One region of the Siphonobacter sp. SORGH_AS_1065 genome, then DNA from elsewhere that is predicted to be linked to it. Evidence: riboswitches for the same ligand, from Rfam matches in the RefSeq annotation. Region 1 holds a riboswitch; the other holds the start of a gene.
What was found. Region 1 has a riboswitch for cobalamin ahead of QE390_RS23505 (cytochrome c biogenesis protein CcdA). Riboswitches for the same ligand answer to the same signal wherever they lie in the genome.
Positions count from the first base shown of each region.

Region 2: linked by a shared signal. The riboswitch ahead of QE390_RS01995 (TonB-dependent siderophore receptor) and the one ahead of QE390_RS23505 (cytochrome c biogenesis protein CcdA) in region 1 are both predicted to bind cobalamin.

Region 1 covers NZ_JAUTAM010000008.1:235,180-239,722, forward strand. Annotated here, with positions in the region: gene QE390_RS23500 (TonB-dependent siderophore receptor) at 1-987, opposite strand, end outside; gene QE390_RS23505 (cytochrome c biogenesis protein CcdA) at 1,031-1,648, opposite strand; cobalamin riboswitch at 1,742-2,014, opposite strand; cobalamin riboswitch at 2,124-2,386, shown strand; gene QE390_RS23510 (TonB-dependent receptor) at 2,553-4,543, shown strand, end outside.
Region 2 covers NZ_JAUTAM010000004.1:293,406-297,948, reverse strand. Annotated here, with positions in the region: gene QE390_RS02010 (GMC oxidoreductase) at 1-863, shown strand, start outside; gene QE390_RS02005 (four helix bundle protein) at 906-1,343, shown strand; gene QE390_RS02000 (gluconate 2-dehydrogenase subunit 3 family protein) at 1,406-2,017, shown strand; cobalamin riboswitch at 2,218-2,502, shown strand; gene QE390_RS01995 (TonB-dependent siderophore receptor) at 2,616-4,496, shown strand; gene cobT (nicotinate-nucleotide--dimethylbenzimidazole phosphoribosyltransferase) at 4,517-4,543, shown strand, end outside.

The DNA of each region.
Region 1 (4,543 bases):
GGTATAGTTATTATTCGCCTCATCGGCAGTAAACACCTTCAGGCTAGGCTGGTGAGCACCGATTTGTCCGGTTAAGGAAGCTTCCAGCGAAGCCCGCTCAACATCCTTACTGCTGGCTTCCGTAATTCCGTAAGCAATGTCACCGGGGGATTGAACATTGCGAGCCTGGAATCTTTCGCCGCGAACGTCTACCCGCCAGTTTTCCGCAATCTGGTATCCTAATCGCAACGCTCCTGAATAATACCGCAATTGGGTGTAGGGCCGCGTCTGGCCATCGTCGCGACGATCATCTACTTCTTCACTCGTACCCTTGGCGTAATACTTCACGGCGTTTTTAAAACCGAACGCATTTCGTAGCCAGTTGTCTTTCCCGATTTTGTAATCTTTTCCCCGTTCAAAATAAGCGAAGGATAAATCGTAATCGAGTTTGCTGGTCAGGTTACCCCCCGAAGAAAAACCAGCCTGAAGCGTTTGAAAACTACCATATTCGGCAAAAGCGTTTCCGGTAGGCGTTCCCTTCGAACGACGGGTAATCACGTTAATCACCCCTCCCATGGCCTGTGAACCGTATAAGGCCGAAGCAGGACCTTTCAGAACTTCAATGTGGTCGATGGCTGATAACTGAATCGTGGAAAGATTCGTCGCTCCCGCCGGACGACCGTCAATGAGTAATAACGTCCGCTGATTCAAGCCCGAAAACTGCGGACGGAACCCACGGATTCCCACCCCCGAGGAAAGGTTCGGATACTGAATCACCTGTACGCCCGCCGTTTTTTTAACTAGGTCAGTCAGATCGTTCGCAGGTGTTAAGTCCAGATCCGTCCGATTAATCAGTTTTAACGTTTGGGGAATGCGATCCAGTCGGGTTTCGGAACGGGTAGCCGTTACCACCACCGGATTAAGATTGCGGCTGGAATCAGCCGGAGTTTGAGCTAAAGCCTGGTGAGCCAGCAGAGCCAGTCCCAGCGAATAAGGCGTAAAACGCATGTAAAAATATATAAAATGAAAAAGGGGAAAAAAGTGCTAAGGGTTACTGAAAAGATTCGTAAAGGGTTACGAATCCAATGAGGATGGAGAAAATACCTACGGCATAATTGATGATTACCAGGGCTTTCTCGGCCCGCTGCACGACCTGCTTCAGCGAAAAAGCCAGAATGCAACCGTACAAAGTCATCGCTACGATAATGCCGAGGCTTTGCAGAATGATAATCCAGACGGCGGTGCTGGCATCTTTGGCCGCCAGGGTCAACGCTACGGTACAGGCTCCTCCCGTTCCGGCCAATCCGTGGATCATGCCTACTCCGAAGGAACGGCTGATTTTGGCCTCTTCCGGCGTTTGAATGGGTGCCGGAACAAAATTTCGCCGGATGGCTACTACCCCCAGCCAGATCATTAAAGGGCCCACCAGAAACTCCACGTAGGAAGCCACCTCTTCCGAGATCTGGGATTTCAGCAGCAGAATCAGACAGGCAAAGAGAATCAGCGTAAAGGAATGCCCCAAAGCCCAGTGCGAAGACCGCCAGATGACTCGCCAAAGCTGGCCTTTTTTTCTTTCACTGGCCAACACGGAAACGGCGGCCATGTGATCGGGTTCAAAGGAATGTTGTATCCCCAACACCAGCGAATCGAGTAATAAAGGATTGATCATTTGTTTCCCTTTTAAATGTATACACGGGAAACAGGACAGAGGTGGAAACACCTCCTAAGCATTTGAAGCCTCCTGCCTTTCTTCCCGAAAGCATGAATGGTATGTTCAACAGGCAGGTCTTCTGGCTCTTTCCACTCCAAACGCCTTCCCCCAGCACGCTGGAGTGGCATTGATGTTTAGAGTTTACTTAGTTGTCCGTTTTTAGTTTGCCGTTTTCAGTTAGTAGTAAACTAATTGAAAACCGTAAACGGCAAACTGTAAACTAAGTAGAAATTACAGCAGCGGGTACTGCTCCGGGATTGCACCGGATTCCCTTTTAAGCTTCTTCTGACGGGCAGAAAAGGCACCAATTGAGCCGCGAAAGTACGATTATTTTTAAGGTTCAGACCTTACCTGGAAAATTTATTATTGAATGTAAATCCATAAACGGCTGAATTATACCCTACTTTTGTCCCCTCATTCAAGTTCTTTACTTCATTTTTCCACGGAAAAAGGTTCTGCTTAACTGCAGATTAATAGGGAATCGTGTGCAAATCACGAACTGTCGTGCAACTGTAAGTTCCGGTAACGTTTTGAGTTTAAGGTTTTGAGTTTAGGGTTCGTTTGTTAACTCTAAACCCAAAACTCAAAACCCAAAACCTACAACTCCTTTACAATAAAGCCACTGTATCGTTACGATATGGGAAGGCGTCTGGGAGGGGACGAGTCAGGAGACCTGCCTTTATTCTTAGCTGATCATGCTTTCACGGGTTAGAGCGTCGTCAAAGGGGAGTTTATGGATGGTAGGCACAGACGTGCATGCACCGTCGCGTCTATACGTAAACTCTACTGACTTCTTCTGTTTCCCTGATTTCTGATTGACTGGAAGGTAAGCCGAGAGCTTTTAACCTTTTTGTTAAAAGTTATGCTCCCCACTTCTACTTCACGATTGAGTAGTAAAATCATTTTATCTACCCTGGCATTTATTCTTAGCGTCTGCCTAAAGGGTTACGCTCAACAAAAAAACGGTTCACTCGAAGGCCGCGTTGAAACCGAAAAACAAGAACCCTTACCCGGCATTTCCATTCGCCTGGAGGCCACTACTTTTGGCGTTACCACGGATGCCGAGGGTAGTTTTCAGCTACTAAACATTCCTACCGGTACTTATACGCTAACCATCAGTGGGGTGGGTTATGAAGCATATCAAACTCAGGTAACGGTGAAAGCCGGCGAACGTCTGCCACTACGTTATCAGCTCAATCAAAAAACGCACGAGCTCTCGTTAGTAACCATTACCAGTCAGCGAAACCGTTCGTTTTCAGCCCTTAACAAAATCGACGTTCCCATTCGTGATTTGCCTTTGTCAGTCAGTTCAGTTACGGTCAAAACCATCGAACAACGCGGCATTGACGATCTGGGCGATGCCATGAAAAATACCACGGGTGTGCGTTCCAATAATACCTACGGTGGTTTTCAACACTTTACCATTCGGGGTTTCAGCAACTTTGTGTTATTGGTGGACGGTGTTCGCGATGAGCGGCATAACATCTCCACCAGTGCACCCAACACCAACCTCGCCAATGTCGAACGGATCGAAGTTTTAAAAGGCCCCGCTTCGGTACTTTTTGGGCACTCGGCTTTAGGGGGTATCATTAACATCGTTCGTAAACAACCCACGGCTGATTTCAGAGCCAATTTTTCGGCCAGCTACGGGAGCTTTAATACCCGCCGCATGCGGGCCGGAGCGGGTGGTTCCATCAACACCCAACTTCGTTACCGCATGGATTTTGGCGTGTCTGATACCGACGGATTTCGGCAGGCGGGTGTGGCTACCAATAATGCGTACGTAGCTTTGGAATATACGCCCACCAGCAAAGATTACTTTTATCTTGCCGTGGGAGCCAACAAGGATGTTTACCGAACCGATTCAGGCATTCCAGTACTGGCAGGCGGGGCTCTGGTACCCGGCATGGATGTCACGACTCGCTATAATGATCCTGCTGATTTTCTAAAACACACACGGACGGATTTCCAGCTTCGTTACGTGCGGGAGTTAACGCCCCACCTGAAACTCTCGAATCAGCTTTCCTATTCGGATGATAACATTGACTATTTCTCAACGGAAGAATTAAGCCTCAATTCCCGACTCGATTCCATTACCCGCTCGTTCCCCTATTACTTCAATCACCTGACCAAACCCCTCCAAAACCAGTTGGAGTTAACCTATGACTGGAATACAGGCAAAATTTCGCAGAAAGTATTGTTGGGCTATTCGCTGAACTATCTGGACCGAAAAACGTACAACGGTACAATTGATGGGCCCGGCAAGTTTGCTAAAATTCCAGTTGTCAACCCTATCGAAAACCAGGGCTACCTCAACTATTACGATACTTACTACCGGGCTACGATAGAAACGGTTCACGGCATTTATCTACAGGATTTCATCCGTTTTTCCGAGAAAATCAAAGCCTTAATCGGATTACGTTACGACCTCTTCAAAGGAGATTATTATACCGATCAGGTGGATCGGGAACGTCACGTCACCTCTTACGGGGCCACCTCAACCATTGCTCGTAATGCCCTGACGTATCGACTAGGGCTGGTGTATCAACCCATTGAACCATTGTCGGTATACGCTTCTTATTCAACTTACTTCAAGCCTTCCCGTCGCGTGGCCCCCAACGGCGAGACCTTCGATCCCGAAACGGGTTATCAGGCGGAAGTGGGTTCCCGACTGGAATTATCTTCCAGGTTTTCGGCCACTGCCTCCATTTACTACATGCGGAAAGATAATCAGGTGGAAAGTTTGTCCGGTGGTATCTTCAAACGCATAGGTTCAGCAGAATCAAAAGGGGTTGAAATAGAAGCTCAGGGTAATCCAGTCGCCGGACTTGATCTTACGGCAGGTTATACCTT
Region 2 (4,543 bases), on a different contig from region 1:
GTGCCTGTGAATCGGCCCGTCTGTTACTGAACTCCAAGTCGGCCCGGTTCCCAAATGGGCTGGCTAACTCCAGTGGAGTGATTGGTAAATACCTGAACGACTCCACCGGAGCCAGCCGCTCGGCCTTCGTTCCGGCTTTGATGAACCGGAAACGTTACAACGAAGACGGGGTAGGTGGAATGCACGTATACACGCCCTGGTGGCTGGATAACAAAAAACTGGACTTCCCTCGGGGGTATCACATTGAATACGGCGGGGGCATGGGCATGCCCAGCTACGGGTTTGGCATGGGCATTCAGGGCATGAACGGTAAGTATGCCTATGGCGATGGAAAAACACAACCCGCAGGTGGATATGGATCACGTCTGAAAGAAGATGTACGTCGCTTCTACGGAGCTTACGTGGGCATGGCGGGTCGTGGAGAACCTATACCTTTGGAAAGTAACTATTGCGAAATCGACCCTAATAATGTCGATAAATACGGTATTCCGACGCTTCGTTTTCACTACAAATGGTCTGAAAACGAGGTTAAGCAGGCGAAACACATGCAGGATACCTTCGAAGAAATAATCCACGAAATGGGCGGTATTGCTCTGGGCTCCAAACCGGGTAAAGAGCAAAACTACGGATTAGAGGCTCCCGGAAAGATCATTCACGAAATCGGAACGGTACGCATGGGCAGCGATCCCAAAAAATCAGCTCTGAATTCTTTCATGCAGGGCCACGATGTCAAAAACCTGTTCGTAGTAGACGCCGCTCCTTTCGTAACGCAAGGCGACAAAAACGTAACCTGGACCATCCTAGCCATGTCCATGCGAACCAGTGATTACATCATTGATGAAGTGAAGAAGAAGAATCTGTAAAAGAGTTTTGGGTTTAGTGTTTTGAGTTAATAGGTTTAATTAATGGCGACCATTCAGCGGTTTGAAGATTTACAGGTATGGAAAAAAGCCCGTCTCTTTTCTCGGCAGATTTTTGAATTGACTAAAGAGGGGCCATTTGCGAATGATTTCGATCACAGACGTCAGTTACGAAGGTCAGCAGACTCGATTATGGACAATATTGCCGAAGGGTTTGGGAGGGGAAATCGAAATGAGTTTGTCCATTTCTTAGCTATAGCGAAAGGGTCTCTGGAGGAGTCCAAATCACAACTCTATCGGGCCTTGGATCGTGACTATGTTGAGCAGGAATTATTCGATGAGCAATACCAAAGGGCCGAAGAAATTGGAGGGATGATTAGAAAGCTTATGCAGTATCTGAATCAGTCTAAGATAAAAGGAAGTCGATACCAGTCACCTAGTCATCCACCGACTTTAGAAGAAGATTTGGTTAACTATGAGTAACTAGTAGAAGTAGGCGAATATTAACTCAAAACCCTAAACACAAAACCCCAAACGTTAACAAAATGAAACGTCGCGATACACTTAAGTCGATTGCCTTGGGGTCGTTGGGCATGGCTACGGTTCCTTCTACGGATCTGGTAGCGGCTCCGCCCGAAAAACCGTTGGTGGTGCCCGGCGGACGGCAGAAATCGGAAGCCATCCGGGATGCCAAACTCATGGCTGATAAGTTCTTTACACCTCAGGAAATGAAAACCCTCACCGTTTTGTGCGACATTATTCTTCCGGCGGACGAGAAGTCGGGCAGTGCCTCGCAAGCGGGTGTACCGGCTTTCATTGAATTTATGGTGAAAGATCAACCCGTACACCAAATTCCTCTTCGTGGAGGGCTGGCCTGGTTAGATAATGAAAGCCGAAAACGCTTCAGCAAGAAATTTGTGGAGCTTACAAAAGCTCAGCAGATAGAAATCGTGGATGACATTGCCTATCCTGAACAAGCGAAACCTCAGTTCTCTCAAGGCGTTGCGTTCTTTAACAAAATGCGGGACATGACCTTAACCGGTTTTTATACTACCCGCATAGGCTTCAACGATTTGGGTTACGTAGGAAATACTCCCAACAACTGGGAAGGAGTGCCCGAAGAGGTACTGAAGCAATACGGACTGAGTTATGAGTAATGGGGTTTGAGAAGGTTAGCAGTAGTTTGAGAAGTTTGATTTAGTTTGAAAAAGTAAGATAAATGAGAGGTTTTCATCAAACTCCTCACACCTAACTCTAACCTCTTCTAACTAAATTAAATCTCTCAAACGTAGTAGAACGAAAGGTATACTTAATGCTGATTCGGTAAAAGACCGGGTCAGCATTAAGTATTTTTTATACTTTTGCCCACGTTTTAGGTTTCAGCAGAAACTCTGTTGAATGAAAAGGGAACACCGGTGTAAATCCGGGGCTATCCCCGTAGCTGTAAGTTTTAATGAGTTTAGAGTGGTAAGTTTTGAGTTTAGGGTTAAGATTGTAAAGTTGACAGCCTTCATAACTCAAAACACTAAACTCCAAACTCCAAACTCAAACACAACTTCCAAAAGCCACTGTACATACGTATGGGAAGGTGGGGGTTGAGATGAAACGAGCCAGAAGACCTGCCTGAAATGGTATACTTTTCGAGCTTTCGGGTGAAAAGCCGTGAATGAATTTCAACGCACTGGATGGTAACACCCAGCCGGATTTCTATTCACTTTTCTACGAAAGACTCCTTACTTAATCATTAGTGGAGTCATGAACACATTTACCAGAATTACCTTTCTTCTCCTGATTACAACTTTGCAGGTCTGGGCTCAAAAACCGGATACCCAACTGGAAGAAGTAACCATCACCGCCAATCGTACCGGACAAAAATTATCCCAAACGGGTAAAGTAGTTACCGTTCTTACCGATTCAACTTTACAAAAATACGCTACTCAATCGCTTGGGGAGTTATTAACCCGTCAGGCCGGGGTTATGATCGTTGGGGCTCAGGGGCCGCTGGGAACCAATCAGACCGTCTCATTACGCGGAGCCGGTGGAGGGAACACCCTGATTTTACTCGATGGCTTACCCATCTATGATCCCTCTCAGATTAATAACACGTTTGATCTCAATCTGCTTTCGGTTGGGGAATGCGAACGAATTGAGATCATTCGGGGAGCTCAGTCTACCCTGTACGGTTCGGATGCGGTAGCTGGGGTAATTAACATTTTTACTAAAAAAGAAGGGTATCGACCCATCGGAGGCCATGCCACCGTTCAGGCCGGAAGTTATGGTATTTTCCGGGGAACCGTCGGTGTGAATGGAGCTTCAAAAGTAGGTTACTTCAATGCTCAATATACCCGATTGCGTTCCGATGGATTTTCGGCGGCATATGATGCGAAAGGAAATCAGAACTTTGATAACGATGGTTTCTGGCAGGATAACGTTCTCTTAAACGGCGGTATTAATCTTTCTCCCAATCTAATCTGGAAGGTACGGGGCCTGTATTCGGGGTATAAAAATGAAATTGACGCCGGAGCCCTAACCGATGATCCCAGCTATAATTACCGTAACACCTTTAAACTGGCCGGAACAGGGATAGATTATAGTTATGCTTCTGGAAAACTGACGGCAAATTATGCGTTCTCGGCTTTCCAACGTAATTCTGTTCAGGACAAGTCCACGTTTGAGGGAAATAGTCATTTTGCAGAAATCTATAACAGTTGGCGGACTACTAGCTGGTTAACTCTCGTTACCGGGGTTGATCTGCGGACTCAGAATACAGCTCAAACCAATCCTTATGCTCCATCTTTAGAGAAAAATCTAGCGAAAACAACTTTATTCAGTGCGTATGCCACGGCTTTGATTCGAACCGATTCCAGCTTTGCTCTGGAACTGGGCGGACGCTATAACCATCATTCCTTATACGGTAGTAACGCAACTTATTCCATCAATCCTTCTTATCTTTTAAGCAATCAGGTAAAATTCTTTGCTAACCTTTCCAGTGGATTCCGGGCCCCAAGCTTGTATCAGTTGTATTCGCCGTATGGTAACAAAGATTTGAAGCCCGAAATGAGTCGTTCGCTGGAGGCTGGTGTTCAGTTATTTGCTACGGATAAACGATCATTTATACGAGCTCTTTATTTCGACCGGGCTATTAAAGACGTGATTGCTTTTCAGTCATTAAGCGTTGAACCCTACGGTAAGTACGTGAATTATAGTCGCCAGAATGATCATGGGCTGGAATTTGAAGTATCGAGTCGCTTTAAAAATTTAGTGGTTTCGGGTAATTTAACGTATGTAACGGGTCGGGTGACTCAAACGGTTAATGGTCGAGACTCCAGCTCATTTAATCTTTTCCGAATTCCGAAGGTGATGGGCAATGCAACCGTTGGCTATCAGTTCACAAAACACTTCTTCAGTTCCTTAGCAGTGCGAAGTGTGGGCAAACGTCAGGAGCAGGTTTACGGACTTGGAATAGTAGACTTAGCCGCTTACACCACACTGGATGTATATGCCGAATATCAGTTCAATGCTTTCGTCAAACTATACGGTGACGTTCGTAACCTTACGGATAAGCAGTATTTTGAGGTTTACGGGTATAACACCCGTCGGCGTAATTTCAACATAGGCTTAAAGTTTGATTTTTAGCAGATTAGATAATCGATCCTATGTCCTTCGAAGAAAGAGTACAATAT